Regions from separate parts of the Streptomyces rectiviolaceus genome, predicted to be linked through region 1. Evidence: predicted binding sites of a transcription regulator. Region 1 holds the regulator's gene; the other holds the start of a gene.

What was found. The regulator HspR, encoded in region 1, represses chaperone genes until heat shock. The targets are predictions, from matches to a motif close to TTGAGNNNNNNNNNCTCAA.
Region 2: a site for HspR is predicted at 10,377-10,395, ahead of lon (endopeptidase La). Genes of this name have one in related genera too.

What each region holds. Positions count from the first base shown of each region.
Region 1 covers NZ_BAAAUG010000026.1:21,998-37,620, reverse strand. The annotation lists gene ABD378_RS09200 (FG-GAP repeat domain-containing protein) at 1-468, opposite strand, end outside; gene ABD378_RS09195 ((Fe-S)-binding protein) at 643-2,910, opposite strand; gene dnaK (molecular chaperone DnaK) at 3,267-5,138, shown strand; gene grpE (nucleotide exchange factor GrpE) at 5,135-5,863, shown strand; gene dnaJ (molecular chaperone DnaJ) at 5,905-7,116, shown strand; gene ABD378_RS09175 (heat shock protein transcriptional repressor HspR) at 7,118-7,567, shown strand; gene ABD378_RS09170 (hypothetical protein) at 7,652-8,188, shown strand; gene ABD378_RS09165 (helix-turn-helix transcriptional regulator) at 8,222-9,211, opposite strand; gene ABD378_RS09160 (hypothetical protein) at 9,516-9,893, shown strand; gene ABD378_RS09155 (pyridoxamine 5'-phosphate oxidase family protein) at 10,005-10,439, opposite strand; gene clpB (ATP-dependent chaperone ClpB) at 10,586-13,183, shown strand; gene ABD378_RS09145 (YbjN domain-containing protein) at 13,267-13,806, shown strand; gene ABD378_RS09140 (pyridoxal phosphate-dependent aminotransferase) at 13,876-15,084, opposite strand; gene ABD378_RS09135 (hypothetical protein) at 15,230-15,484, shown strand.
Region 2 covers NZ_BAAAUG010000207.1:1,851-17,473, reverse strand. The annotation lists gene ABD378_RS40935 (styrene monooxygenase/indole monooxygenase family protein) at 1-460, opposite strand, end outside; gene ABD378_RS40930 (GTP-binding protein) at 518-1,147, opposite strand; gene ABD378_RS40925 (DUF742 domain-containing protein) at 1,128-1,532, opposite strand; gene ABD378_RS40920 (roadblock/LC7 domain-containing protein) at 1,529-2,080, opposite strand; gene ABD378_RS40915 (sensor histidine kinase) at 2,089-4,968, opposite strand; gene ABD378_RS40910 (protein phosphatase 2C domain-containing protein) at 5,325-6,170, shown strand; gene ABD378_RS40905 (MarR family winged helix-turn-helix transcriptional regulator) at 6,255-6,743, opposite strand; gene ABD378_RS40900 (lysozyme) at 7,023-7,865, shown strand; gene lon (endopeptidase La) at 7,937-10,354, opposite strand; gene ABD378_RS40890 (hypothetical protein) at 10,566-11,906, shown strand; gene ABD378_RS40885 (hypothetical protein) at 11,903-12,634, shown strand; gene ABD378_RS40880 (ATP-binding cassette domain-containing protein) at 12,631-13,362, shown strand; gene ABD378_RS40875 (rhomboid-like protein) at 13,350-14,147, opposite strand; gene ABD378_RS40870 (spermidine synthase family protein) at 14,295-14,999, shown strand; gene ABD378_RS40865 (response regulator transcription factor) at 15,065-15,623, shown strand, end outside.

The sequences.
Region 1 (15,623 bases):
CGAGCCGAAGATGATCTGCAGCGGCACGGGCGGCTGGCCCAGGCCGTCGTACGGCGGGTCGGTGGAGACAAGCAGGTCGGTGAACCCGTCCTTGTCGAGGTCGCAGGAGGCCTCCGACTCGAAGGCGGCGGGCAACTCGCCCTTGGTGCGCGCCCCGTTGGCCCGCGCGCTCAGCAACTGCCGCGCCCCGGGCCGCAGTCCGCTCCTCGACCCGTAGACGACGCCGATCCCCGCGTCGTCGCCGTGGCCGCTGTGCACGAGGTCGTCGAGTACGAGATCGGGGGCGCCGTCACCGTTGAAGTCGTCGTCGGCCTTGCTGCCCTTGCCCTGGGGGACGGGCTGCTGCGCCGCGCCCTTGCCCGCCATGCTGACGGGCCGGTGCCGGGTGTCGGGCCTGTCCGCCCCGTCGTTGCCGCCGCCGCATCCGGCGAGCAGCAGCGCGCAGCTGACGGCGGCGGCCGTACCCACGGCACCGCCGCGTCTGACGCCACGTATGCCACGTGTCCCGGCACTCCGCATGCCCATCACCCACCCCGACCGCCCCACCCGACAACAACCAGCACATGATGCCCCCCGCCCGCTCCACACGAAAGGCCGGTCCCGCCCTGAGGGCGGAACCGGCCTGAAGCCGTGCGGCTTTCGCTACTTGACCGGCTCGGGCTCCGGCTCGTCCGCGGTCTCGGACTCACCGGCGGGGTCCACCGGGGTCTTCACGGAGTCGAGCAGCAACTGCGCGACGTCCACGACCGTGAGCGATTCCTTCGCGGCGCCGTCGTTCTTCTTGCCGTTGACGGAGTCGGTGAGCATCACGAGGCAGAACGGGCAGGCGGTCGACACGATGTCGGGGTTGAGGCTGAGCGCCTCGTCGACCCGCTCCGTGTTGATGCGCTTGCCGATCCGCTCCTCCATCCACATCCGCGCGCCACCGGCGCCGCAGCAGAAGCCGCGCTCCTTGTGGCGGTGCATCTCCTGCTGGCGCAGGCCGGGGACGGCGGACATGATCTCGCGCGGGGGCGTGTAGATCTTGTTGTGCCGGCCCAGGTAGCACGGGTCGTGGTAGGTGATGAGGCCCTCGACGGGCGTCACCGGGATGAGCTTGCCCTCGTCGATGAGGTGCTGGAGCAGCTGCGTGTGGTGGATGACTTCGTAGTCACCGCCGAGCTGCGGGTACTCGTTGCCGAGGGTGTTGAGGCAGTGCGGGCAGGTCGCGACGATCTTCTTGGCCGTCTTCGGCTTCTTGGTCGACTCGTCCTCGTCATCTTCACCGAACGCCATGTTCAGCATCGCGACGTTCTCCTGGCCGAGCTGCTGGAACAGCGGCTCGTTGCCCAGGCGGCGTGCGGAGTCACCGGTGCACTTCTCGTCGCCGCCCATGATCGCGAACTTGACGCCCGCCATGTTGAGCAGCTCGGCGAAGGCCTTGGTGGTCTTCTTCGCGCGGTCCTCGAGCGCGCCCGCGCAGCCGACCCAGTAGAGGTACTCGACCTCGGTGAGGTCCTCGATGTCCTTGCCGACGACCGGCACCTCGAAGTCGAGCTCCTTGAGCCACTCCAGGCGCTGCTTCTTCGCCAGGCCCCAGGGGTTGCCCTTCTTCTCCAGGTTCTTGAGCATCGTCCCGGCCTCGGACGGGAACGCGCTCTCGATCATCACCTGGTAGCGGCGCATGTCGACGATGTGGTCGATGTGCTCGATGTCCACCGGGCACTGCTCGACGCAGGCGCCGCAGCTGGTGCAGGACCACAGGACGTCGGGGTCGATGACGCCGTTCTCCTCGGCGGTGCCGATGAGAGGGCGCTCGGCCTCGGCGAGAGCGGCGGCCGGAACGTCCTTGAGCTGCTCCTCCGTCGCCTTCTCGTTGCCCTCCATGTCCTTGCCGCCACCGGCGAGCAGGTACGGGGCCTTGGCGTGCGCGTGGTCGCGCAGCGACATGATGAGCAGCTTCGGGGAGAGCGGCTTTCCGGTGTTCCAGGCGGGGCACTGCGACTGGCAGCGGCCGCACTCGGTACACGTACTGAAGTCGAGGAGCCCCTTCCAGGAGAACTGCTCGACCTGGCTGACGCCGAAGACGGCGTCCTCGGCCGGGTCCTCCCAGTCGATCGGCTTGCCGCCGGACGTCATGGGCTGGAGCTCGCCGAGGGTCGTGGAGCCGTCCGCGTCGCGCTTGAACCAGATGTTCGGGAAGGCGAGGAAGCGGTGCCAGGCGACGCCCATGTTGGTGTTGAGCGCGACGGTGATCATCCAGATGAAGGACGTCGCGATCTTGACCATGGCGAAGAAGTACGTGAGGTTCTGCAGCGTCGAGAGGTCCATGCCGCCGAACCACGAGACGAACGGGTACGAGATGAAGAACGACGCCTCGTAGCTGTCCTCGTGGTGCTGGGCACCCTCAAGGGCGTGCAGCGTGAAGATGCAGATGCCGACGATGAGGATGACGGCCTCGACGAAGTACGCCTGGCCCTTCTTGGAGCCCGCGAAGCGGGACTTGCGGCCCGGCTTGTCGGGGTTGCTCAGCTGCCGGATGACGATCAGCGTCAGGATGCCGACCACCGTCATGGTGCCGATGAACTCGACGAACATGTTGTACGGGGCCCACTCGCCGATGATCGGCAGCATCCAGTCGGCCTTGAAGAGCTGGCCGATGGCGTTGACGATGGTCAGGAGCAGCGAGAAGAAGCCCACCGCCACGAACCAGTGCGCGACGCCGACGACGCCCCAGCGGTTCATGCGGGTGTGGCCGAGGAACTCCTTGGCCACCGTGACGGTGCGCTGCACGGGCTGATCGGTGCGGGTGCCTGCCGGGACGGACTGGCCGAGCCGCATGTACTGGACGATCTGCACGATGGCACGGCCGAACAGCGCGACGCCGACCGCGATTAGGACCAGCGACACGATGATCGCGGCGAGTTGCATTTGGGGGCTCCTCGGGCCTGCGAGGCGAACTATTACTAAGCGGTAACTTATGCAGTCCGTCTGAGACTACCCACTTACTCAGCCGCACTGTAGCCAGCCCGGCGGTGATCTGCGTCGCTCAGGCATGCCTTGCCGCGTCGCCGCCCCGGGGAGCGCCCCGCAGGGGCGCGGGGAACGGCGCGACCAGCCACGACGGACCGGCAGTCGAGTGCCGCGCCCCGTTTTGGCGGTCTCCGGGTTGCGCGTAAGCCCGGGATAAGAGTTGAGCCCCCCCGACTCAGCTCTGTTGACTCCAGCGAAGCGCTCATGCATTCTTGAGCCAGATCCACTCAAGAAGTACATCTGGAGGAATCGAAATGGCACGTGCGGTCGGCATCGACCTGGGCACGACTAACTCTGTCGTCAGCGTTCTTGAAGGCGGCGAGCCCACCGTCATCACCAACGCCGAGGGCGCCAGGACCACGCCGTCCGTCGTCGCCTTCGCGAAGAACGGCGAGGTGCTGGTCGGCGAGGTCGCCAAGCGCCAGGCGGTCACGAACGTCGACAGGACCATCCGTTCGGTCAAGCGCCACATGGGCACTGACTGGAAGGTGGACATCGACGACAAGGGGTTCAACCCCCAGCAGATCTCGGCGTTCATCCTGCAGAAGCTGAAGCGCGACGCGGAGTCCTACCTGGGCGAGAAGGTGGCCGACGCGGTCATCACCGTCCCGGCGTACTTCAACGACTCGGAGCGTCAGGCCACCAAGGAGGCCGGCGAGATCGCGGGCCTGAACGTCCTGCGCATCGTCAACGAGCCGACGGCCGCCGCTCTGGCGTACGGCCTCGACAAGGACGACCAGACGATCCTCGTCTTCGACCTCGGTGGCGGCACCTTCGACGTGTCCCTCCTGGAGATCGGCGACGGCGTCGTCGAGGTGAAGGCCACGAACGGCGACAACCACCTCGGTGGTGACGACTGGGACCAGCGCGTCGTCGACTACCTGGTCAAGCAGTTCAACAACGGCCACGGCGTGGACCTGGGCAAGGACAAGATGGCGCTCCAGCGCCTGCGCGAGGCGGCCGAGAAGGCCAAGATCGAGCTGTCCTCCTCCACGGAGACCACGATCAACCTGCCCTACATCACGGCGTCCGCCGAGGGCCCGCTGCACCTGGACGAGAAGCTCACGCGCGCCCAGTTCCAGCAGCTCACGTCCGACCTCCTGGAGCGCTGCAAGACGCCGTTCCACAACGTCATCAAGGACGCGGGCATCCAGCTCTCCGAGATCGACCACGTCGTTCTCGTCGGTGGCTCGACCCGTATGCCCGCCGTCGCGGAGCTCGTCAAGGAGCTGACCGGCGGCCAGGACGCCAACAAGGGCGTGAACCCGGACGAGGTCGTCGCCATCGGCGCCGCCCTGCAGGCCGGTGTCCTCAAGGGCGAGGTCAAGGACGTCCTGCTCCTCGACGTCACCCCGCTGTCCCTCGGCATCGAGACCAAGGGAGGGATCATGACCAAGCTCATCGAGCGCAACACCACGATCCCGACCAAGCGTTCCGAGATCTTCACGACGGCCGAGGACAACCAGCCGTCCGTCCAGATCCAGGTCTACCAGGGCGAGCGCGAGATCGCGGCGTACAACAAGAAGCTCGGAATGTTCGAGCTCACGGGCCTGCCGCCGGCCCCGCGCGGTGTCCCGCAGATCGAGGTCGCCTTCGACATCGACGCCAACGGCATCATGCACGTGACGGCCAAGGACCTCGGCACCGGCAAGGAGCAGAAGATGACCGTCACCGGCGGCTCCTCGCTGCCGAAGGACGAGGTCGACCGCATGCGCCAGGAGGCCGAGCAGTACGCGGACGAGGACCACAAGCGCCGCGAGGCCGCCGAGTCCCGCAACCAGGGCGAGCAGCTCGTCTACCAGACGGAGAAGTTCCTCGCGGACAACGCCGACAAGGTCCCCGGTGACGTGAAGACCGAGGTCGAGTCCGCCGTCGAAGAGCTGAAGGAGAAGCTCAAGGGCGAGGACACGGCGGAGATCCGCACGGCCACCGAGAAGGTCGCGGCCGTCTCCCAGAAGCTGGGCCAGGCCATGTACGCGGACGCTCAGGCCGCGCAGGGTGCCGAGGGCGCTGCCCCCGGTGCCGAGGGCGGCGAGGCCCCGAACATGTCCAAGGAAGACGACGTGGTCGACGCAGAGATCGTCGACGACGAGAAGCCCGGTGACACGAAGGGCGGCGCCGCATGACCGAGGAGACTCCGGGCTTCGGTGACAGCACCGAGCAGCCTGACGTCCCCTCCGGCGCCACCCCTGATGACGCGGCGCCGCAGGCCGCCGAGCCCTCCATCGAGGAGGGCCCGGCGTCCCCGGCCGGGGACGCAAGCAAGACATCTGCCCAGTCGGCTCAGTCGGCCCAGTCGGCACAGTCCGCTCAGGACGTGGGTCTGATCGCGCAGCTCGACCAGGTGCGCACGGCGCTCGGCGAGCGCACGGCGGACCTCCAGCGGCTGCAGGCGGAGTACCAGAACTACCGCCGCCGCGTGGAGCGGGACAAGGTCACGGTCAAGGAGATCGCCGCGGCGAACCTCCTGTCCGAGCTTCTCCCGACCCTCGACGACGTCGGCCGCGCCCGTGAACACGGCGAGCTGGTCGGCGGGTTCAAGTCGGTCGCGGAGGCCCTTGAGACGGTCGTCGCCAAGATGGGCCTGCAGCAGTTCGGCAAGGAGGGCGAGCCCTTCGACCCGACGATCCACGAGGCCCTGATGCACTCGTACGCACCCGACGTCACCGAGACGACGTGCGTCGCGATCCTGCAGCCGGGGTACCGCATCGGCGAGCGCACCATCCGCCCCGCGCGGGTGGCCGTCGCCGAGCCGCAGCCGGGCGCGCAGACAGTCAAGGGCGAGGAATCCGCCGAGGCCCCCGCCGATGCGGCGGAGGACAAGGAGACCGGTGGCCCGGACGAGGGCTGACATGACGGAGTTGTTGTGAAGCGAGAGGAGGGACGTCGGGGATGAGCACCAAGGACTTCATCGAGAAGGACTACTACAAGGTCCTCGGCGTCCCCAAGGACGCCACCGAAGCCGAGATCAAGAAGGCGTACCGGAAGCTCGCCCGCGAGAACCACCCGGACGCCAACAAGGGCAACGTCAAGGCGGAAGAGCGCTTCAAGGAGATCTCCGAGGCGAACGACGTCCTCGGGGACCCCAAGAAGCGCAAGGAGTACGACGAAGCGCGTGCTCTCTTCGGCAACGGCGGCTTCAGGGCCGGTCCCGGAGCGGCGGGCGGCGGCGGTTCGTTCAACTTCGACCTGGGCGACCTCTTCGGAGGCGGCGCCCCGGGCGGTGGAGCGGGCGGCGCCGGTGCCGGCGGTGGCTTCGGGGGCGGTCTGGGTGACGTCTTCGGGGGCCTGTTCAACCGAGGCGGCACGGGCGCGGGCGGCGCGGGCACGCGTACGCAGCCCCGGCGGGGCCAGGACATCGAGTCCGAGGTCACGCTGAGCTTCACGGAGGCGGTGGACGGGGCCACGGTCCCGCTGCGGATGTCCTCCCAGGCTCCCTGCAAGGCCTGTTCCGGCACCGGCGACAAGAACGGCACACCGCGCGTGTGCCCGACCTGCGTCGGCACGGGCCAGGTCACGCGGGGAGGCGGCGGCGGTTTCTCCCTCACGGACCCGTGCGTGGACTGCAAGGGCCGTGGGCTCATCGCCCAGGACCCCTGCGAGGTCTGCAAGGGCTCGGGCCGGGCCAAGTCGTCGCGCACGATGCAGGTCCGCATTCCCGCGGGCGTGTCGGACGGCCAGCGCATCCGCCTGCGCGGCAAGGGCGGCCCCGGTGAACGGGGCGGTCCTGCGGGCGACTTGTACGTGGTCGTGCACGTCGACACCCACCCGGTCTTCGGCCGCAAGGGCGACAACCTGACGGTGACGGTGCCGGTGACGTTCACGGAGGCGGCCCTGGGCGGCGAGGTGAAGGTCCCCACACTGGGCGGCCCGCCGGTCACCCTGAAGCTGCCTCCGGGCACCCCCAACGGCCGTACGATGCGGGCGCGGGGCAAGGGCGCGGTCCGCAAGGACGGCTCGCGGGGCGACCTGCTCGTGACGGTGGAGGTGTCGGTCCCGACCGACCTCTCCGACACGGCGAAGGAAGCCCTGGAGGCTTACCGCAAGGCGACTGCGGACGACGATCCGCGGGCAGAACTGTTCCAGGCCGCGAAGGGAGCATGAGATGGACGGCCGTCGTCGAAATCCGTACCAACTGACCGACGAGACGCCGGTCTACGTCATCTCGGTGGCCGCCCAGCTGAGCGGACTCCACCCCCAGACCCTGCGCCAGTACGACCGCCTCGGCCTGGTCTCACCGGACCGCACGGCGGGCCGTGGCCGGCGCTATTCGGCCCGCGACATCGAACTGCTGCGCACGGTGCAGCAGTTGTCGCAGGAAGAGGGCATCAACCTCGCAGGCATCAAGCGCATCATCGAGCTGGAGAACCAGGTCGCGGCGCTGCAGGCGAGGGTGGTCGAGCTGTCAAGCGCCGTGGAGGGCGCGGCTGCGGCGATGCAGCAGCGCGAGGCGGCGGTCCACGCGTCGTACCGCCGTGACCTCGTCCCCTACCAGGACGTGCAACAGGCGAGCGCGCTGGTGGTGTGGCGTCCCAAGAGGTCGTCGGAGCAGTAGATTTCGTACGCTCATGTCGGGGCCGGGAGGGCAACCTCCCGGCCCCGACGTTTCTGCTCCGCCGGGGAAAATTGGGGGGCCGCCATGGCCATGGTGGGACTGTTCTGGATCGCCGAGGGCGATGTGTACGTGGGCGCGAAGCCGTCGGGCCTCGCGGCGGGGGTGCGACTGACCCCGGAGGGCATCGTGGCCCTGGGCGACAAGCAGTCGGCGTTCTACCCCTGGGACGAGGTGCGCGCCCTGACGGTCGAGGACGCCCCCGTGAGGTCGCTGAAGCGACAGGTGGGCGTCCTGGTGGACCTGGCCCTGACGGTGGGCCTGGGCGGCTCGGACGACGCACCGGCGATGACGGTGCGGATCGCGAGGGCGGAGTCGGAGCCGGAGTCGGAGCCGGAGTCGACGGAACTGATGGCGTACGTGGCAGCGGCCACGGGCTACTCCCAGTCGGAGTACGACCTGTCCCTCACGCTCCTGGCCCGCATGACGGAGGGCGAGGCGACCCTGCGCACGACGCTGGCGGCGATGGCGGAGTGGGGCCGGGCCCGGGAGGGCGGCTCGCCTCGGGGGGCCGAGCGGGAGGCGCTGCTGCGGCAGTGGGGCGGCGACGAGGGCGCCGCCTAGCTTTACCGCGTACTCACCTCGGTCACCGAGTACTCACCTCGGTCGGGTCTGGTCGAGGATTTCCGAGTGGGCGATGAGGTAGCCGAGTTGGGCCCGGCTGCCGCTGCCGAGGGCCGCCGCGATCTTGGCTATGTGGGCTCGGCAGGTGCGGACGTTCATGCCGAGGCGGCGCGCGATGGCCTCGTCGACGTGGCCCTCCACCAGCAGCTTGGCTATGGAGCGTTGAACGCCGGTGATGCCATCGGTCGAGGGAGGGTAGGGCACTTCGTCGAGGAGCGGAGTCGCCCAGCGCCATTGCTGCTCGAAGACCTTGGCGAGATAGTCGACCAGGCCGGGGTGGCGGAGCTCCAGGGCCACGTCGCGATCGGCACGCGCGGGGATGAGCGCGACGGCACGATCGAAGATCATCATCCGGTCGATCACTTCCTCCAGGGTCCGTATCTCCACGTTCTCCTGGGACATTCGTGCCGCGTAGGCGAGGGTTCCCTGGCTGTGCCGCATGGTGTGCTGATAGATGGTGCGCATGGAGATGCCGCGGTCGAGGACGGTCTGCCCGCGCTTCAGCGCCACGTTGAGCGTCTTCTCGCTGCGACCGCCTCCCGGCTGGACGGTGAGCACCTCGAAACGGCACTCCGCCGTGGCGCGCTCGATGGCCGCGTTGATGCGGGCCTCGCCCTCCAGGACGGTGATCGCGTGGGTAGCCGGTTCCTCACGCGCCGTGATGGCCATGAATGGCTCGAAAATATCGGCAAGTTGAACGGCGAGTCGCCGGCGATCCCTGATTTCCTGCTCGATGGGGTGGAGACGCTGCGCGAGTGCGGCGGACGGAGAGACCGGGCGCAGCCAGTCCGCGTCGTCCGGATCCGGGTGCAACAGGGCGGATTCCAGTAGGCAGGGAGCGTTCTCGGCCTCCGCGCGCGCCAAGCGTCCATTGCTGAGCGCGCTGGCGTACAGCCTCGACCCCTCGTCGCAAAGGGGGACGGCGGGGTGAGGATGTGTCGGTTTCGCACTTGTTGTAAGCAAATCTCCACCCCCCAGGGTCCTGAACGTGCAGGAACATGATGCATCGACCCTGTGGCTTTGACGTGCTCGATTGAGACATCGTCTTGTTGAGCCGGGGGAGAGGAACCTACCAAGTGAGGACGAAGCCGACCATGTTTAAGCGCATGCTTCGCTCGGTGCTTGTCACCACCTTCTCCGCAGGGCTGGCCTTGGGTGCGATGGGGGCTCTGGATCTCGGGTGGCACAGCGAGCCAGCGAGTACGAGTTCCGTTTCAGCTCCGTCCACGGACCTTGGCTGGAACATCGGTCCGGCGGGAGCGAAGGCATGAGCACCCCGCCCGACGATCGGACCTTCCGCCGAGAAATGGCCACCGCCTACCGCTCCGGTTGGCACTTCATCGATCTCGCCACCGCGATACCCCACGCAGGCGACTCGTTGATGGTCACGCTCCTCGGTGAGCCGGTGGTCGTCACCCGTGACGACGAGGAGGAGATCCGGGCCTACCGGTGCCTCCGCAAGCCGCGCGGCGCCCCCCAGCCCGTGCGGTGTGCCATTCGGTACGGGATGGTCTTCGTCAATCTCGACCGACGGGACCATCAGGTGGTCGGTGAGCCCGGCCGGCCCGGCGAGCAGCAGGAACAGCAGAGTTCGAGCACAGCGAGCACTACAAGAGCCATCACAGCCACCCCCCGCAGCGCCTGACGCGATCCCCCGTCGTTGTACATCGCGCAGGTGCTTCCCCCAGCAGCGGCGCCACCGTGGACCTGAACACGGTGGCGCCGCTGTGGTGTGGGCCGAAAGATCCGCCGGGTGCTACGCCTTGACGCCCGCCGCCGCCTTGCTGCCCATCGCCCGCGTCAGCGTGATCTCGATCAGCACGCGGTTCGGATTCGGCCTCGGAGCCCTCTGGTACCGCTCCTCGTAGCGCCGCTCGCCCTCCGCGATCTCCGCCTCCTCCGTACGCACGCACGCGTACCCCTCCAGCGTCGCCCAGCGCCGCCCGTCGACCTGGCAGACCGCCACGCGTGCCCCTGGCCCCTCCACGGCCGTCGCCGCGAGGACGTGGGACACCTTCGCGCTCGACTTGCTCGCGAGGACGCGGGCCACGCCCGCCTCCGGGTCGTACGTCACGCCGACCGGCACGACATGCGGGGTGCCGTCCGGGCGCAGCGTCGTCAGCGTGCACAGATGCCGCTCGCGCCAGAAGCTGAGGTATGCGGGGGTCGGGTGGTGCGGGTCCATGGCCATGGAGCGAACCTAACCGCCACTCCCGCGCATCCTGCCCTCGCCTCCCTTGAGTGGAATAGACTCAACTTTATGTACGCTGTTTAAGTCAGGTGGGCCGGGCCACTCGAACCGCCAGGCCGTACGAACGCAAGGAGGAGACGACTCACGTGGACGCCGAGCTGACCAACAGGAGCCGGGACGCGATCAACGCGGCCAGCAGCCTGGCCGTGAAGGACGGGCACCCCGACCTGACCCCGACGCATCTGCTTCTCGCGCTGCTCGAGGGGCAGGACAACGAGAACATCACCGACCTGCTCGCCGCGGTCGAGGCCGACCAGGCCGCCGTCCGCGCCGACGCCGAGCGGGCGCTGAGCAGCCTGCCCAGCGTCACGGGATCCACCGTCGCGCCGCCGCAGCCCAACCGCGACCTGCTCGCGGTCATCGCCGACGCCTCGCAGCGCGCGAAGGAGCTGGGCGATGATTACCTCTCCACAGAGCATCTGCTGATCGGCATCGCCGCCAAGGGCGGCCCTGCCGCGGAGGTCCTGAGCAAGCACGGGGCCACGGCCAAGAAACTGCTCGACGCGTTCGAGAAGGCAAGGGGAGGACGCCGGGTGACCACACAGGACCCGGAGGGTCAGTACAAGGCCCTGGAGAAGTTCGGGACCGACTTCACCGCCGCCGCGAGGGAGGGCAAGCTCGATCCCGTCATCGGGCGGGATCAGGAGATCCGGCGCGTGGTGCAGGTGCTTTCCCGGCGCACCAAGAACAACCCCGTCCTCATCGGCGAACCCGGCGTCGGCAAGACCGCCGTCGTCGAAGGGCTCGCGCAGCGCATCGTGAAGGGTGACGTCCCCGAGTCGCTGAAGAACAAGCGGCTCGTCTCCCTCGACCTGGGGGCCATGGTCGCGGGCGCGAAGTACCGCGGTGAGTTCGAGGAGCGGCTCAAGACCGTCCTCTCCGAGATCAAGGAGAGCGACGGGCAGATCGTCACCTTCATCGACGAGCTGCACACCGTCGTGGGGGCGGGAGCGGGGGGCGACTCCGCCATGGACGCGGGCAACATGCTCAAGCCCATGCTCGCCCGCGGCGAGCTGCGCATGGTCGGTGCGACCACCCTCGACGAGTACCGGGAGCGGATCGAGAAGGATCCCGCCCTGGAGCGCCGCTTCCAGCAGGTGCTCGTCGACGAGCCGAGCGTCGAGGACTCCATCGCCATCCTCCGCGGGCTCAAGGGGCGGTACGAGGCCCACCACAAGGTCCAGATCGCCGACAGCGCGCTCGTCGCGGCCGCCACGCTCTCCGACCGATACATCACCTCGCGCTTCCTGCCCGACAAGGCCATCGACCTCGTCGACGAAGCTGCCTCCCGGCTGCGGATGGAGATCGATTCCTCTCCCCTGGAGATCGACGAACTCCAGCGCGCCGTCGACCGGTTGAAGATGGAGGAGCTCGCCCTCAGCAAGGAGACCGACCCCGCGAGCAAGGAGCGCCTCGAAAGGCTGCGGCGCGACCTCGCCGACAAGGAGGAGGAGCTGCGCGGGCTCAACGCCCGCTGGGAGAAGGAGAAGCAGTCCCTCAACCGCGTCGGTGAGCTGAAGGAGAGGCTCGACGAGCTGCGCGGTCAGGCCGAACGCGCCCAGCGCGACGGGGACTTCGACACCGCGAGCAAGCTGCTCTACGGCGAGATCCCCGCCCTCGAACACGACCTGGAGGTCGCTTCCGAGGCCGAGGAGGAGGTCTCCAAGGACACCATGGTCAAGGAGGAGGTCGGTCCCGACGACATCGCCGATGTGGTCGGTGCCTGGACCGGCATCCCCGCCGGGCGCCTCCTGGAGGGCGAGACGCACAAGCTTCTGCGCATGGAGGAGGAGCTCGGCAAGCGGCTCATCGGGCAGACCGAGGCCGTGCAGGCGGTGTCGGACGCCGTGCGCCGCACGCGGGCCGGGATCGCCGACCCCGACCGCCCCACCGGGTCCTTCCTCTTCCTCGGGCCGACCGGCGTCGGCAAGACCGAGCTGGCGAAGGCCCTCGCGGACTTCCTCTTCGACGACGAGCGCGCCATGGTCCGCATCGACATGAGCGAGTACGGCGAGAAGCACAGCGTGGCCAGGCTGGTCGGCGCCCCTCCCGGGTACGTCGGCTACGAGGAGGGCGGCCAGCTCACCGAGGCGGTACGCAGGCGCCCGTACAGCGTCGTCCTGCTCGACGAGGTCGAGAAGGCGCACCCGGAAGTCTTCGACGTGCTGCTCCAGGTGCTCGACGACGGGCGGCTCACCGACGGGCAGGGCCGAACGGTGGACTTCCGCAACACCATCCTCGTCCTGACCTCCAACCTCGGCAGCCAGTACCTCGTCGAGCCGCTGACCTCCGAGGAGGAGAAGAAGCAGCAGGTCCTTGAGGTCGTACGGGCCTCTTTCAAGCCGGAGTTCCTGAACCGGCTCGACGACCTCGTCGTCTTCTCCGCGCTCAGCAAGGACGAGCTCGCGCACATCGCCGAGCTGCAGATCGACCGCCTCGCGAAGAGGCTCGCCGAGCGGCGGCTCACGCTGGAGGTCTCCCCGGAGGCGCTGGCGTGGCTGGCGGACGAGGGCAACGACCCGGCGTACGGCGCACGGCCGCTGCGGCGCCTCATCCAGACGTCCATCGGCGACCGGCTCGCCAAGGAGATCCTCTCGGGCGAGGTGAAGGACGGGGACACGGTGCGCGTGGACCGCTTCGAGGATGGCCTGATCGTCGGTCCGGCGACAGCAAACGCGGCGTAACCCGGTCACATCGGGGGCGGGGGTTGCGGGCCCCCGCCCGACATGGGGCAGGATGGCGGAATCCGTACGAAGGGACTAAGCACGTGAGCATCGACCCGTCCTCGATTCCGAATTTCGGGGGACAGCCCGAACCGCAGCAGGGCGATGGACCGGCGGGCCCCGTTGTCCCCGACCAGGACCTGGTCAAGCAGCTCCTGGACCAGATGGAGCTCAAGCACGTCGTCGACGAAGAGGGTGACCTCGCGGCGCCGTGGGAGGAGTTCCGCACGTACTTCATGTTCCGTGGCGAGGGTGACCAGCAGGTCTTCTCGGTGCGGACGTTCTACGACCGCGCGCACGGCATCGAAGAGAAGTCCCAGCTCCTCGAGGCGATCGACGACTGGAACCGCCGCACCCTGTGGCCGAAGGTCTACACGCACACCCACGACGACGGCACCGTCCGCCTCATCGGCGAGGCGCAGATGCTGATCGGCACCGGCGTCTCCCTCGAGCACTTCGTGTCGTCCACGGTCAGCTGGGTGCGGGCCGCGATCGAGTTCGACAAGTGGCTCGTCGAGCAGCTCGGCCTTGAGGCCGAGGTCGACGGCACCGAGGGTGAAGAGAAGCCCGACGACGAGGCCTAGGCAACGCGCCTGGTCCACGTTCAGAGCGAGAGCCCGGCCAGAACGGCCGGGCTCTCGCCATGTCCGGGGCTACAGCGACTTCAGCCGTGAGACGGCTTCCGCCAGGACCTCGTCCTTCTTGCAGAACGCGAAGCGCACGAAGGGGGCCCCGGCCTCCCGGTGGTCGTAGAAGACCGCGTTCGGGATGGCGACCACGCCGACGCGCTCGGGCAGGGCCCGGCAGAAGGCGAAGCCGTCGGACTCTCCCAGACGGCGGATGTCGGTGGTGATGAAGTACGTGCCCGCCGGGCGGTAGACGTCGAAGCCCGCCGCCGTCAGGCCCTCGCTCAGCAGGTCCCGCTTGGCGCGCATGCCCTCGGCGAAGGCCGTGAAGTAGGAGTCCGGCAGGGCCAGGGCCTCCGCGATCGCGTACTGGAACGGGCCCGCGGACACGTACGTGAGGAACTGCTTCGCCGACCGGACCGCCGTCACCAGCTCCGGCGAGGAGGTGATCCAGCCGACCTTCCAGCCGGTGTACGAGAACGTCTTGCCGGCCGAGCCGATCGTCACCGTGCGCTCGCGCATGCCGGGGAAGGAGGCGAGGGGGATGTGCACCGTGCCGTCGCCGTCGTCGAAGACGAGGTGTTCGTAGACCTCGTCCGTGACCACCAGGAGATCGCGCTCGACCGCGAGCCTCGCGATCTCGGCGAGCTCCGCGCGGGTCAGGACCGTGCCGGTCGGGTTGTGCGGGGTGTTGAGCAGCAGCAGCCGCGTGTGAGGCGTGATCGCGTCGCGCAGTTCGTCCAGGTCGAGCCGGAAGCGCCCCTCGGCCGCGTCCGGGCGCAGCGTCACGGGGACGCGCTTGCCACCGGCGAGGGCGATCGAGGCCGCGTACGAGTCGTAGTACGGCTCCAGGGCGATCACCTCGTCGCCGGGCTCGACCAGGGCGAGCAGGGAGGCCGCGATGGCCTCGGTCGCACCCGCCGTGACCAGGACCTCGCGGTCGGGGTCGTACGAGAGGCCGTACCGGCGCCGCTGGTGCTCGGCGACGGCCGTGCGGAGCTCGGGGATGCCGGGGCCCGGCGGGTACTGGTTGCCGCGGCCGTCGCGCAGGGCGCGGACCGCGGCCTCGCGGATCTCCTCGGGACCGTCCGTGTCGGGGAAGCCCTGGCCGAGGTTGATGGCGCCCGTTTTCACGGCAAGCGCGGACATCTCGGCGAAAATCGTCGTACCGAACTCGGCGAGGCGGCGGTTGAGCAGCGGGCGCCCGCTCCCGGATGTGGAGGTCATGGCCGCCATCCTGCGCCGAACCTCTGGAGTTCCTCAACTCTGCTTTGGGGCGGCATGCGCGGGGGCATTCCCCTTTCACAACAAGAACAACAGGAAAAAGAACGCGGACCCACGGGGGGCCTGCTTCGGGGGAACGGAAAGGGGCGTGAAGGTCATGAGCTTGGTCTTCGTGTTTGTCGGTGCGGTCGTGCTCGTCGTCGCACTCGCGGTCAAGGGTGGCCGTGGACGTGGTGGGCGCTCGCACTCCGGGGCGGCCGGTGCGTCAGGTTCCGCCGGCGGCAGCTGGTGGGCCGGTGGCGGCGACAGCGGCGGCCACCACGGTGGCAGCTCCTGTGGCGGCGGTTCGTCCTGCGGCGGCAGCTCCTCGTGCGGCGGCGGTGGCGGTTGTGGCGGTGGCGGAGGCAGCTGACACGGGGCAGCTGGTCCGTCCATCTGTTGAAGTGCCCGGTGGGAGGCAACTCCTGCCGGGCACTTTGTCGTTGAGGGATTGAACAGTTGAACTGTGCACCCCCCGGGGGATGGAAACCCTCCGAAGTTGGGTAAAAACG
Region 2 (15,623 bases), on a different contig from region 1:
CCTTGCCCGCGGAGACGAGCACCAGGTCGTACGTGCGGGAGAAGTAGTCGAGGTCCGAGACCGCCGCGCCGTGGATGACCAGCTGGCCGCCCCGCTGCGCGAACGTCTCCATCCAGCCCGCCATCTTCACGCGCTGGTCGACGGACTGGGCGAAGCCGTCGAGCTTGCCGACCCAGTCGATGACGCGGGAGCCCTCGTTTGAATCAGACACAGTAGGTCCTGCGACTGAGACGCCGAGGCCCTCGATCTTGGGGGCCTGGGACTCCCAGAAGTTCACCTGGAGGTCCCGCTCGTGCTGCAGCGCCGTGTGGAACATGCACTGCGTGGACATCACACGGCCGGACCGGACCTCGTCCGCCGTGCGGTTGGACATCAGGGTGACCTCGTACCCCTGCGACTGGAGTCCGAGAGCGATCTGGAGCCCGGCCTGACCGGCTCCGACGACGAGTATCTTCCGCATGGCGGCTGCTTCTCCTACGAGGTACTGAAAACTGAAGAGTTGGAAGAGTGGGAAGAGTTATTCGGGGGTTGCTGCCAGGGCGTGGCCGACCAGCGAGAGCAGTGACTCGATCACCGAGATCCGCTGCCTCGCGTCCATGATCAGCACCGGTATGTGCGGCGGGATCGTCAGCGCCTCACGGACGTCCGCGGGCGCGAACTCCTCGGTGCCGTCGAAGTGGTTGACGGCCACGATGTACGGCAGACCGCAGCTCTCGAAGTAGTCGAGCGCGGGGAAGCAGTCGGAGAGCCTGCGGGTGTCGGCCAGGACCACGGCGCCGATCGCGCCGCGCACCAGGTCGTCCCACATGAACCAGAAGCGCTGCTGCCCCGGCGTACCGAAGAGGTAGAGCACGAGGTCGTCGTCGAGCGTGATCCGGCCGAAGTCCATGGCGACCGTGGTCGTGGTCTTGTCCGGGGTCGACGTGAGGTCGTCCGTGTCCTCGCTCGCCTGCGTCATCAGCGCCTCCGTCTGGAGGGGCGTGATCTCGGAGACCGCGGTGACCAGCGTCGTCTTGCCGACGCCGAAGCCGCCCGCCACCACGATCTTCGTCGCTATCGGGGCCCGGGTGCGGTCCGTCTGCCAGGCTTGGAGGTTCTCGTCCGGGTCGGGGCCCGGGTGGCGGAGGTCAGAGACGGCGGAGTCCACTCAGCACCCTTTCCAGCAGTGCGCGGTCCGGCTGTCCCGGGCCGTGGCCCGTTCCGTACACGCGGATCTTTCCCTGGTCTGCGAGGTCGCTCAGCAGGACGCGGACCACGCCGAGCGGCATCTTCAGAAGCGCGGCGATCTCCGCGACCGTACGCATACGGCGGCAGATCTCGACGATGGCCCGCATCTCCGGCATGACACGGGCGATGGCGTCGCCCTGCGGCAGTTCGAGGCGCTCCTCGGGGGCTTCGAGGGCAGCGACGAACGTCTCGACGAGCAGGACGTGGCCGAAGCGGGTGCGGCCGCCGGTGAGCGAGTACGGGCGCACTCGGGCGGGTTTGCGGTCGCCGCCCCGCTGGGGAAGCTTGCCGGGCTTACTGCTCATCGGACGCTCTCCATCGACTGGCGCAGCTCACTGCGGAGTTCGGGGGTGAGGACATGCCCGGCGCGGCCGACGAAGAGCGCCATGTGGTACGCGACGACGCTCATGTCGCAGTCCGGGGTGGCGTGCACGCCGAGCAGCGAGCCGTCGCTGATCGACATCACGAAGAGGCTGCCCTCCTCCATGGCGACGACGGTCTGCTTGACCGTTCCCGCGTCCATCAGCTTGGCGGCGCCGATGCAGAGGGAACCGAGTCCGGACACGATGGTGGCGAGGTCCGCGCTGGAGCCTTTGGGGCCCGAACTGTTGTCGACCGCCTGCTCGTTGTTGCGTGCGGGGTCGGAGGAGAGCAGGAGCAGTCCGTCGGAGGAGACCACCGCGACCGAAAGCAGCCCTGGCACCTCCTCGACGAGATTCGTAAGGAGCCAGTGCAGGTTGCGTGCTTCGCTGCTCAGTCCGAACGCGGCCCCGGATTTACTGCCGGTGGAAGTGCTGCCGGTGGAAGTGCTGCCAGTGGAAGTGCTGCCGGTGGAAGAACTGGGCGAGCGCATGGGCGCAGTCAACTACTTGCCTCCTCGACTGTGTCCCCCATGTTGTTTCTGGTCTCTTCGGTGTCTTCGGTCTCTTCGGTCTCTTCGTTACGTTCGGTCAGCTCGGCCTCTACGTCACGACGGCCGCTGATGGCTCCCTGATGGAAGCCCCCGAGCCGCTTGCGCAGCGCTTCGGCGTCGACGGAGCCGCTGCGCGCCTTGGGCACGGTGGGCTCGGGCGCGGTGATCTTGGGCGTGCGCTTGGGGAGGCCCTTGTCGGTGACGCGCTCCCACTTGGGGGCGGGGTCGGGCGCGGGGGCGGGCTCGGCGGCGGGTTCGGGCTCCGGGGCCTCCGCTGCCGGGGCCTCCTGGGCCTCGGGGGCCTCGCTCTCCGGGGCAGACGGAGGGGCAAGCTCCATGGTCGTCTCGGGCGAAGCCTCGGGTTCAGCGCCACCCTCCGGCTCCGGCTCCGGCTCCGCTTCGACCTCCGCTTCCCGCACCGCATTCTCCGCGGCCGCGATCAGCGGATCCTCGGCCGCATCCCCCGCGGCGGCGGCGGAAACCGCCGAGCGCCCCGGCAGCACATTGGAGTTGGCCTCGGCCTCCGAGCCCGGAAGGTGCAGGGCGGGCGCCCCGCCGGCAACAGGCACACCGACCGGCGGCGCACCCACCGCGGGTGCCGCGGCGAGGATCGACTTCGGCAGGACCACGACCGCCGCGATACCGCCCTGCTTCTGCTCGCGCAGCCGCACCCGCGCGCCGTGCCGCGCGGCGAGCCGGGCCACGACATAGAGGCCGAGCCCGAGCCCGTCCCCGCTCTCCTGGTCGTACGCGTCGTCCGGACGGAACTCCGCCAGGCGGGAGTTGAGCTCGTCCATGCGGTCCGATGTGACCCCTATGCCCTCGTCCTGCACGGAGAGCATGACCTCGCCGCTCTCCAGGAGCCAGCCGGAGACCTCGACGGAGGCGTCCGGCGGCGAGAACGAGGTCGCGTTCTCCAGGAGCTCGGCGACCAGGTGGCTGATGTCGTCCGCGGCGAAGCCCGCGACGTGCGCGTGCGGCGGCAGCGTGGCGATGCGCACCCGCTCGTACCGCTCGATCTCACTGACGGCGGCGCGTACGACGTCGACGAGCGGGACCGGGCCCGGGTGCTGATGCCCGTGCTCGGCGCCGGCGAGTACGAGCAGGTTCTCGCTGTGGCGGCGCATGACCGTGGCGAAGTGGTCGAGCTTGAAGAGCGTGGCGAGACGGTCGGGGTCCTGCTCGCGGTCCTCGAGGTTCTCGATGACGGCGAGCTGCCGCTCGACCAGGCCGAGGGTGCGCAGGGCCAGATTGACGAACGTGCCGTGGATGGACTGCCGCACCCGCTCCAGGTGGGCGGAGGCCTCGGTCAGTTCGGCGCGCAGCGTCTCGCGCTCGTCGGCCATGGACTTGCGCTGGCCGATGAGGTGCTTGCGGTCCGCTTCGAGGGTGGTCAGGCGCTCGGTGAGGGCGGCCGCGTGCTCGTGCAGCGCGTTGACGGACCGTACGACCTGGGCGAACTCGTCGTCGCGGCCCGTGAAGCGGATCGGCTCCTGGGGCGCGGGCTCGGTGGCCAGGCGGGCCGAGCCGATGCGCAGGACGGCGAGCGGACGGGTCAGGCTGCGGGCCATCGCCATGGAGACGCCGACCGCGACGAGCAGCGTGACGCCGATGAGCGCGATGCGGATCTCGAGGGCCGTCACGTCGTCGTCGCGCAGCTTGGCGAGGTCCTTGGTGCGCTGCACCGTGAGCGCGGACTCGGCGCCGCGCATCATCTCGATGCGGGCGGAGAGCGCGGTGTCGAGCTTCCTGCGGTCGTAGCCCCGCTCGGTGGTGGAGAGCGTGGGCTGGTCGGTGAGGCGGGAGAGGTACTTCTCGGCCGTCGTCACCTCGTGGCCCGTGACCGTCGAGTCGTACGTGGTGCGGGCGCCGTCCGTGGCCGCGTCCCGGAAGTCGGCGAGGGCGGCCTGTTCGCGGACGTGGGCCTGCTGTCCCGCGGCGCTGAGTCCGTCGCGCTGCTTGCTGCCGGCCGAGGACTCGTCGACCACCGTGGTGGGCAGGCCGGTGACGGGGTCGACGGTGGTGCTCGTCTCGGTGGAGCGCGGGACGGCGAGGGTGGCGAGGAGGAGGCCGCGGGCGCTCGCCGCCTGTTCGACGGCGTGGTCGAGGTCGGCGAGTGCGTAGGCGCCGGAGCCCGCGCCGGGCGGGGTCTGCTCGGCGAGTTCGCGGGTGAGGCCGTGCAGTTCGGTGATGACGTTCGAGTACGCCGTGTGGGCTTGGAGAGCAGTGCTCTTGCCGGTGAGCGCCGCTCTGCGTACGGCGCCGATGTCGGCGAGGTCCTTCCGCAGACCGGCCGGCGCGTCGGCCGTGCGCAGCTCCTCGATCTGGCGGTCGACGCGGGCGCTGCGGCTCTCGGAGAGCCCCTTGCCCTGCGGGCGGCCCGCCGCGATGAACGAGGTGACCTCGTCGCGCTCGTCGGCCAGTGAGTGACCGAGGGAGACCGCGTCCTGGGTGTGCTCGGCGAGGGTCACCAGGCTCTGGGCGTCGCTCAGTTGCCCGGATGCGGCGACGATGGCGGGCGCTCCGGCCCCGGCGATCGCGGCGGCCACGACGGCGACGGCGACGATCAGCCGATTGCGCACGCGCGCTGTGGGCCTGGAGTTGGCGGACTTCACCGGCTTCGAGGGGCCGCCGACGGGCTTCGAGCCGTCAGTGGCCTGCACGCCGGGGGCAGTGTGCTCTCCTGCCGCGTTCTCCCCCGCCGCGCTCTCTTCCGCTGTGTGCTCGGGCGAGCGCTCTGTAGGGGTGGTCGCGCCCGGCGCGGCCCCTTCAGGAGCCGTCTGCTTGCCCTTGCGCCCAGGCCGCATCTTCTGCACCGGTGCTCGCATTCTTGTTTTTCGTCTGCCCATGGGCCCGGGTGACGATCCGTCAACACACGCGCCCCCCGGTACGGCTCCTGACCCTTCCAGTGCCGATGGGTGGCAGTCGCGCATCACATGCCTGGCCACCCGAAGGAGTGAACATCGGCGGGGAGTTGGCGAGCAAGTCCCCGCCGGGGCCGAAAGTCTCGGCCACGGTGCGCCGGTTGGACGTCGACCGCAGGCTTTGGCAGGATGCGCCGCCACACGCCTCTGGAAGTGATCATTCCGACTGAAATCCGGCGCCTGACCTGCTGGTCCGGGCCAATCCCCGCCTTTTTGCGCCCTCCGGATGACCTTGTGAAGGCCTCGTGCAGACTGGCCGAATGCGTATCGAACTCGCCACCGAGCCCGGAGACCCCGCACGCCCCAACGAGGACTACGCCGCGGTCATGCTTCCCGCAGGCGGACAGGGCGGATCGCTGATCCTTCTCGACGGGGTGACTCCGCCCGCCGGAGACGACGGTTGTCTGCATTCCGTCCCTTGGTTCACGGCGCGACTCGGGGGCGCGCTGGGGGAACTGTCCGTTTCGCGACGGGATATGACGCTCTCCGAGATCCTCGCGGCGGCGATCGCGCGCACCGCGGATGCCCATGGTCAGACCTGTGACCTTTCTCACCCGCGCACTCCTCAGGCCACCGTGGTTCTGGTGCGTTGGGACGACGACCGGGTCGAGCACCTGGTCCTGTCCGACTCCGCGCTCCTGGTGGAGGGACCGGACGGCCAGGTCACGCCGGTGCTCGACGAGCGCCTCGCGGAACTGCCGCCGAGGATCCGCGAGATGCGCGACGGGGTCCGCGCGCTGCCGCGCGGCTCGGCCGAACGCGAGGTCGCGGGCCGCGCGTACGGAGCGGCTGTCGAGGCCCTGCGGAACGCGGATGACGGCTTCTTCACCGCCGCCGCCGATCCCTCGGCGGCGGCACGGGCGGCGGCCGGCACGTGGCCGCGCGCCGAGGTGACGGCGGTGGCGGCCCTGACGGACGGGGTCGGCCGCTGGGTCGAGACGTTCCGTGCGGGCGACTGGGCGGAGTGCTTCGCGCTGCTGCGCAAGGACGGTCCACAGCGTCTGGTGGACCGGGTGCGGGAGTTGGAGCGGGCGGACCCGGAGGGGTCGGCGTTCCCTCGGGGGAAGCGGCATGACGACGCGGCTGTCGTTTACGCGGAGTTGTGACCGGGCTGGCCCCTGGGCCCGAAACGTCGTCCGCTGGTACGTCGTGGCTGGTCGCGCAGTTCCCCGCGCCCCTTCGCGCGCCCCTCAAGACTCCGCGGACGAGTTCAGCTGACGCAAGAGGCGGGCCAGTTCCGCCACCTCCAGCCGGTCCCACCCGGCCAGCTGCCGCACGTACCGCTCCCGCCGGGCGGCCCGCACCGTACGGAAGCGCGTCCCGCCCTCCTCCGTGAGGTGGACCAGCCAGGCACGCCCGTCGGCGGGGTCGGGTTCGCGGGCGACGAGCCCCAGCTCCTCCAGGGCCCGCAGCTGACGGCTCATCGTCGCCTTGCCGACGCCGATGTACGCGGCGAGATCCGTGGCCCGCTGCGGGCCCGAGTCGTCGAGGCAGACCAGGAGGCCGTACGCGGCGGGCTCCAGGTCGGGGTGGACCTGGCGCGCCATCTCCCCGGACGAGGCCCGTGCACGGCGCAGGAGCAGCGACAACTCCCGCTCCAGGGAGAGGAACTCACGGTCGACCCCCCTGTTCACGTCGACTCCGCCGTCGTTCTCGCCCTCGCGCACTTCAGCACCCATGGCACGCTTTCTTTCCGGATCAGACAAGTTTCCGCCCCGCACGGCGGCAGACATTGCGCGTCGGCCCATCGCCGCAGCTCGTCCAGTATTTCGCAACGTCCCGCGAGGCCACGCGGAGGACACCGCCGCAGGAGTAGACCAACGGCAGACACCGGGCCCCCTTCCCAGCCACAGGTCTACGTGCGTAGCGTCATGCATGACATGTTCACACCACAACATGTCGACAAGGTCCCCCCCTGAGCTCCATCGAGCTCAACCGAGGCCTACGGAGGCACGCCCATGCCCGTGCACAGACCCGGAACGCCCCGCCGCTCCCGCTGGTCGGCGGCCGGAATCCTGCTCTCAGTCCTCTCCGCCCTCTCCCTCCTGATCACCCTGCCCGGCGCCGCACAGGCCGCCGGCGGCGATGACACCCCGGCCCGCGGTTCGGCCCGTATGGGCCAGGGCGTCATCGAGCACGACGGGCAGGGCAGTCTGCCGCCCGGCGGCGACGCCGTACAGACCGAAGGCGTCGACGTCAGCAGCCACCAGGGCAACGTCGCCTGGGCGACCCTCTGGAACAGCGGCGTGAAGTGGTCCTACGTGAAGGCGACCGAGGGGACTTACTACAAGAACCCCTACTTCGCCCAGCAGTACAACGGTTCGTACAACGTGGGCATGATCCGCGGCGCCTACCACTTCGCGACGCCCGACACCACGAGCGGCGCCACCCAGGCCAACTACTTCGTGGACAACGGCGGCGGCTGGTCGCGGGACGGCAGGACGCTGCCGGGCGCGCTTGACATCGAGTGGAATCCGTACGGGGCGGCCTGCTTCGGCAAGTCCCAGTCGGCGATGGTCACCTGGATCCGTGACTTCCTGAACCAGTACAAGGCGCGCACCGGGCGCCACGCGGTGATCTACACCGCCACCAGCTGGTGGAAGCAGTGCACCGGCAACTACGGCGGCTTCGCCGTCAACAACCCGCTCTGGATCGCCCGTTACGCCAGCGCTCCGGGCGAGCTGCCCGCCGGGTGGGGCGTCCAGACCATGTGGCAGTACACCTCGACGGGCCCGACGGTCGGGGACCACAACAAGTTCAACGGCGCCCTTGACCGGGTCAAGGCGCTCGCCAACGGCTGAGCACGCACGCCGCACGCGAGGGCCCGGGACCCCGATCGGGGTCCCGGGCCCTCACTCACCGACCGCCTCCGTCACGCGGCGGCCGGAACCCTCACCTCGGCCTCGGTCAGGGCCAGTTCGAGCACCTGACGGACGTCCGTCACCGGGTGCACGTCCAGCTTCTCCAGGATCTCCGCCGGGACGTCGTCCAGGTCGGCCTCGTTCCGCTTCGGGATGATCACCGTGGTGATCCCGGCGCGGTGCGCGGCGAGCAGCTTCTGCTTGACGCCGCCGATCGGCAGGACGCGCCCGGTCAGCGAGACCTCACCGGTCATGGCCACATCCGTACGGACGAGACGGCCGCTGAGCAGCGACGCGAGGGCGGTCGTCATGGTGACGCCCGCGCTCGGCCCGTCCTTGGGGACCGCGCCCGCCGGGAAGTGGATGTGAACGCCGCGTTCCTTCAGGTCGGCCACGGGCAGCTCCAGTTCGGCGCCGCGCGAGCGCAGGAAGGAGAGCGCGATCTGCGCGGACTCCTTCATCACGTCGCCGAGCTGACCGGTGAGGGTCAGACCCGCGGCGCCGGTCTCCGGATCGGCGAGCGACGCCTCGACGAAGAGGACGTCACCACCCGCGCCGGTGACCGCGAGCCCGGTCGCCACACCCGGCACCGCCGTGCGCCGCTCGGCCGGGTCCTGCGCCGACTCGGGCACGTGGTGCGGCCGCCCGATGAGCGCCCGCAGATCTGTGTCCGACACGGTGAACGGCAGCTCCTGCTCGCCCAGTTCGTGCTGCGCCGCGACCTTGCGGAGCAGCCGCGCGACGGCCCGCTCCAGGTTCCGTACGCCCGCTTCCCGGGTGTACTCCCCCGCGAGCTTGCGCAACGCGGTCTCGTCCAGGGCCACTTCGTCCGTCTGCAGACCGGCCCGCTCCAGCTGGCGCGGGAGCAGGTGGTCGCGGGCGATGACGACCTTCTCGTCCTCGGTGTACCCGTCGAGCCTGACCAGCTCCATGCGGTCGAGCAGCGCCTCGGGGATGGCTTCGATGACGTTCGCCGTCGCCAGGAAGACGACGTCGCTCAGGTCGAGCTCGACCTCCAGGTAGTGGTCGCGGAAGGTGTGGTTCTGCGCCGGGTCGAGGACTTCGAGGAGGGCGGCGGCCGGGTCGCCCCGGAAGTCGGATCCCACCTTGTCGATCTCGTCGAGGAGCACCACCGGGTTCATGGACCCGGCCTCCTTGATGGCCCGCACGATGCGTCCGGGCAGCGCGCCCACGTACGTACGACGGTGTCCGCGGATCTCCGCCTCGTCGCGTACGCCGCCGAGCGCGACCCGCACGAACTTGCGCCCCATCGCGTGCGCGACGGACTCGCCGAGCGAGGTCTTGCCGACGCCGGGCGGACCGACGAGGGCGAGCACGGCGCCGCCGCGACGGCCTCCGACGACCCCGAGGCCGCGGTCGGCGCGCCGCTTGCGCACCGCGAGGTACTCGGTGATGCGCTCCTTCACGTCCTGCAGACCCGAGTGCTCGGCGTCGAGGACGTTCTGGGCGCCCTTGATGTCGTACTCGTCCTCGGTCCGTTCGTTCCAGGGGAGTTCGAGGACGGTGTCCAGCCAGGTCCTGATCCAGGAGCCCTCGGGCGACTGGTCGCTGGAACGCTCCAGCTTGTCGACTTCCTTGAGCGCGGCCTCGCGTACGTTCTCGGGGAGGTCGGCGGCCTCGACACGGGTGCGGTAGTCGTCGGACTCGTCCTCGCCGCCGTCCTGGCCGTTGAGCTCGCGCAGTTCCTTGCGCACGGCGTCGAGCTGGCGCCGCAGCAGGAACTCGCGCTGCTGCTTGTCGACGCCTTCCTGCACGTCCTTGGCGATGGACTCGGCGACGTCCTGCTCGGCGAGGTGCTCGCGCAGCTGCTCGGTGGCGAGCTTCAGGCGGGCGGCCGGGTCGTCGGTCTCCAGGAGCTCGATTTTCTGCTGGGTGGAGAGGAAGGGTGAGTAACCGGAGTTGTCGGCGAGGGCGGAGACGTCCTCGATCGCCTGGACACGGTCCACGACCTGCCAGGCCCCGCGCTTCTTCAGCCAGCTGGTGGCGAGCGCCTTGTACTCCTTGACCAGCTCGGCGACGGCTCCGGGCAGGGGATCGGGCACGGTCTCGTCGACCTGCAGCCCTTCCACCCAGAGCGCGGCACCCGGCCCGGTCGTCCCGGCACCGATCCGCACACGGCCACGGCCGCGGATGAGGGCGCCGGGGTCTCCGTCGGAGAGACGGCCGACCTGCTCGACGGTGCCGAGGACGCCGGTCGCGGCGTACGTCCCGTCGATGCGCGGAACAAGAAGGACCTGCGGCTTGCTGCTCCCACTGGAGCGTGCGGCCGCCTGGGCGGCCTCCACCGCGGCGCGTACCTCGGTGTCGGACAGGTCGAACGGAACCACCATGCCGGGCAGGACAACCTCGTCGTCGAGCGGCAGCACGGGCAGCGTGAGTGGTGTGGACGCTGTGGACTCAGAAGCCATGATCTCCCCTTCGGCATTCAAGTTGAGCTATGTGGACTCAATGCTCGTGAGTCCATGAATGTTCCCCAGGGATGTTCGCTGTGAGCGATCACTTCGGAACGGATGGTGGACGCAGAGGCGCGCACCGTTCGAGGTGGCGCACCCCTGGCCGCCCGTGGCGGTTGCCCCATGGCGCCGCGGGGCCGCGCCGCACGCCGTTCTACTCGACGTGATGAAACCGACCGCCCACGCCGCACCCCTGCGCGCACGGATGCGGCACGGCGCCGGGCCCTGGGCCGCATCGGCCCTCTGCGCCTCCCTGCTGGCCATCACCCTCACCTCCTGGGGCCGCGCGAGCCTCGCCGCCGCGGACCCGCTGCCGCGGCGAGGGGACTGGGTGGCCATGGGCGCCCGGATCAGTGACTGCGTCCATCTGGTCGGGGTCCCGATCGCGTCCGCCGCCGCCTGCCTGCAAGGGAGCCTCCACGCGCGCAGCGGCACCCGGTGGCTCGGCCAGTCGGCGGCCCGGTCCCGCCTCGCCCGCACACTCCTGGACACCGCCCCCGCCGTGCTGTGGCCACTGGCCGGCTATGCGACGGCCGCCACGGTGCTGTACGTCCACACCGCCCTGTACACCCCCCGAGGCGCACCGTCCTTCGCCCCGCTCGCCCACGACCTGGCGCGGCTCGCGGCCTACGCCTGCCTGGCGTACGGGCTCGGGCGGTTGCTGCCCCACCGCTTCGGCGTGCCTCTGGCGGCGGTCGGCGCGGCGTTCGCGGAAACCTTCGTCGTGGACCAGGGCCTGTGGATCAACTTCACCGACGGCGTGTACGTCGGCCCCGCCATCCCCCAGTACGCCGCGTGGCGTTTCACCGAAGCGACCGGGCGGCTGCTGCTCCTGGCCGCGCTCTTCGCCGCCGTGGCCGCACTGGCCGTACTCGTCGACGCCCGGCGATGGCGGTGGGCGTCGGCCCTCGCCCCAGTGATCGCGGCAGGCGTGGTCTGGGCGGGGGCAGCGGCGCCGGTGTACCGCTCGGACCACGACCCGCGGGCAGCCTTCCCCGTGCACTGCTCCGGGCACAAGCCAGTCATGTGCTGGTCGGGAGACGGCGACCGGCCGCCCGCTCAACTCACCGCTGTCGCACGGCATCTGGATGGCCGTCTCAGGGGCGTCGAAAACGCGCCGACGCACTACGCAGACGTCACAGAAGTCACGTCCGATGATGAATCCGGGTACGCGCCCCACGAGAGCGAGCCCGGCCATACGGCCATGGTCTCTCTGTACCCCGACCGGGAGTCGACGTTCCGCGACACCGTCGACGCCCTCGTCGGCCGGCGCACCGACGACACCGCCACCCCATCCCATCGACCGGCCGACGCACTCGCCCAGTGGCTCCTCCCGCCCGACCTGCGCGCTCCGGCGTACAGACGCGACGTACGCCGCATCGACTCCCTCTCCGCCGCGGCGCGCACGGCATGGCTCGGCCACTGCCTCGACGTCGCCGACCATGGCGGCCCGCTTCCTCCGCTTCCCCTGCTTCCCCCGTCGAGCACGAAGGCGACAGAGCCATGACCGACCGCACACTCCCGGGCCGCGCCGGACCCCACCCGCCGCCGGGTCAGCCGCCGCCCGCCACAGCCGCCCGACGGCTCGAACCGCCGCCCTGGCTCGGTGTGACGCAAGGCCTGCGGCTGCCCTGGCTCGTGGCCATCGTCGCCGTATGTGCCGTGGGCGTGGTCCTCGCCGACCTGGAGGGCTCCGCCAGGCCGCGGCTGCTGCTCCTGCTCGCCGCCCCGCTCCTGCCCATGCTCTGTGTCGCGGGCAGCTACAGCGGCAAGGCCGACCCTTTCGCGGAGGTGACCAGGACCACCCCGGCAGGCGGCCTGCGCATCCTGCTCATGCGGACCTGCCAGGTCCTGACGCTGTGCGTGCCGTTGCTGACCGTCGCGGCCGCGCTGATGCCGAGGGGAGGGCTTCCGCTCCACACCTCCGTGGGATGGCTGCTGCCCTGCCTGACGCTGACCCTGGCCACCTTGCTGCTCAGCTCCTACGTCGGCAGTTGGGCCGCCTCGCTCCTGACGAGTTGCGGCTGGCTGCTGGTCGTCGCCCTGCTGGCGAAGCCGTACGTCGAACACAAGGGCCGCGCCGACTGGCCCGACCGCATGGCGATGGCCCTGGGCCACGTGCAGCTCAAGTTCGTCGACCACTTGGTCACCATCGCCCTCGGCGCCGTCTCCGCCGTCCTCGCCGAACTCCTCGTCCTGCGCCGCCACGCCTTCAGCCGTCCGGAGTCACGATGATCAAGGCTGAGCGCGTCTGCGTGCGACACCGCCGCCGCGGCCTCGTCCTCGACGGCGTCGATCTGGAACTGGGGCCGGGCGTGCACGGCCTGCTCGGTCCCAACGGCGCCGGGAAGTCGACGCTCCTGCGCGTTCTCGCCACCGCCGCGGCGCCCACCGAAGGCGCCGTGACCCTTCTGGACAGAAGCCCGCGCATTCCCGCCCAACGCCTGGAGATCCGCCGCCGGCTCGGCTATCTCCCCCAGGAGTTCGGGGTGTTCCGCGGCTATACGGTGCGCGAGTTCCTCTCGTACGCCGCCTGGTTGCGGGAGGTTCCCGGCGGCCGGATCCGGGGCGCCGTGGAGGATGCCGTGCGGGCCGTCGGGCTGGACGGCCGCGTCGACGACAAGCTGCGCACCCTCTCCGGCGGGATGAAGCAGCGCGTCGGCATCGCCCAGGCGATCGTCAACTCACCCTCGCTGCTGCTCCTCGACGAACCGTCCGTCGGTCTCGACCCCCACCAGCGCACCGAATTTCACGCCCTCCTACGAGGACTGAGCCGCTGCGGCGCCTGCGTCGTCGTGTCGACGCACCTGATGGAGGACGTCGAGGGCGCCTGCCAGGACGTCGCCGTCCTCGACGGCGGCAGGATCGCCTTCCGCGGGACGGTCGCCGCACTCACGCGGGCGGGTGGGTACGGCAGGGTCATCGGACGCCCCGACGGCGCCGCGCCCCGTCAGGACGGCTGACGCCACCGGCGCACCAGCGGCCACGTGGCGACGCCGATCGACAGCGCGAGCAGGTGGCCCCAGTTCGTCATCGGGTCCGTGAACGCGATCAGGTCCTCGATCAGCATGCCGCCGAACCCGGCGAGCACCAGCCACCGCAGCCACGGCCTGAACAGTCCCGCCAGCGCTCCGACGCTCGCCGCGACGCCGAAGCTGATGCCGTAGTCGAGGCGGTGCAGGGAGCTGCCGGGCAGGTGACCCGCGAGGACCGAGAGGCCGACCGGGACCTCGGTCGCGAGGGTGGCCACGACATGGCCGAGCAGGAAGACGCCCGCCGTGCGCAGCGCGCCGATGCGGCGCTCCAGAGCGGTGAGGACCAGCAGGAAGCCGATCGCGTACGGCGACGCGATGCCGCCCGCGATCCACAGGGCGCTGGCCACAAGGACAAGGAGCGGCTCCTGCGTCAGGTGCGCGACGTCCGTGCTGGAGTGCCGGTGCAGGGCCGAGATCAGGGACGGGTCCGCGTACTGCGTCAGGAGTGACGTGACGGCGAGGACCGCGGCGTAGCCGAACGTGAAGGGCGTACCCGTGGGGGTCGGAAGGAGGCGCGAGAGGCGCCGGAGGCGGGGAGCGGTGCCATCGGCCGCGGATGCCGCACGCGCCTCAGGAGTTTTGGGGACGGCGGCTTCGGGCCCGCGCTCCCGTTGGCGCGGAATGCCGTCGAGGCCGGGCGGGGCGATTTCCTCGGGCGCCGTGGGGGCGGCCGACGCACTCCGGTTCACGGTGAGGCGCTCCTTCCGTTCCATCCACCCTTGGCCGCTATGTCGGGCGCTGTCTAATCATCCGGGCCACGTGAGGCGCGAATCACATCAACCTCCCAGGTCACACAGGCGTCCGCGGCGCGCACTGCGAGTCTTCCCCGGGCCCTGGCCCGCACCCATACGCTGACGGCCATGCACACCCACACCACCACCCCCGTCGTCATCGACCGGCGTGAGGGGCCGTACGGCGAGGTCGTACTGCGGCGCCATGGTGCGCTTCTGCAGATCATCGCCAATGGCTGTTTCCTCATGGACACTTCGGACGGCCGCTCGGAGCGGCTGCTCGTCGACGCGGCGTACGACGCCTTGGACGACCCCCTGGAGCCCAGCCTGCTCATCGGCGGCCTGGGCGTCGGTTTCTCCCTCGCCCACGCGGCGGCCGACCCGCGCTGGGGCCCTATCGCCGTCGTCGAGCGCGAGCAGGCCATCATCGACTGGCACTGCTCGGGAGCCGACGCCCCGCTGGCGGAGCTCTCCGGCCCCGCGCTCGCCGATCCGCGCACGGAGATCCTGCACACAGACCTCGTGGCGCACCTTTCCGGCGCCGACGCCCCTGACGGCACCCCGAAAACGTACGACGCGCTCTGTCTCGACATCGACAACGGCCCGGACTGGACGGTGACGGAGGACAACAACTCCCTCTACTCGCCTGCCGGTCTGGCTGCCTGTCAGGCCAGCCTCAAGCCCGGTGGAGTACTGGCCGTGTGGTCCGCCAAACCCTCGTCCGCTTTCGACTTCGCTCTACGGAATGCCGGATTCCAGTCGGTACGGACGGAAGAGATCCCCGTTGCCCGGGGCGTACCCGACGTGGTTCATCTCGGCGTAAGGGCTGCGTAGCCGAGGTGCCTTCGCGACCCGTACTCTGCTGACCGAACACAAGCGATCAGTGTCAGGGGCGGGCGATGGAGCAGACACACACCTCCCACAACGGTGCGACGGCGGCGATGCCGGGCGCCCAGCGCCGGGTTCTGGTGGTCGAGGACGACCCGACGATCGTCGACGCCATCGCCGCCCGGCTACGCGCCGAGGGTTTCGTAGTGCAAACGGCGGGAGACGGTCCGTCGGCGGTCGACACCGCGCAGGCTTGGCAGCCCGATCTGCTGATCCTGGACATCATGCTGCCGGGCTTCGACGGGCTTGAAGTGTGCCGCCGGGTTCAGGCCCAGCGGCCGGTTCCGGTCCTCATGCTGACGGCGCGCGACGACGAGACGGACATGCTGGTCGGGCTCGGTGTCGGCGCCGACGACTACATGACCAAGCCGTTCTCCATGCGGGAGCTCGCGGCCCGCGTGCACGTCCTGCTGCGCAGGGTCGAGCGGGCCGCCCTTGCCGCGACCACCCCGCGCAGCGGGATCCTGCGGCTCGGCGAGCTGGAGATCGACCACGCCCAGCGGCGGGTCAGAGTCCGCAGCGAGGACGTACATCTGACGCCGACGGAGTTCGACCTGCTCGTCTGCCTGG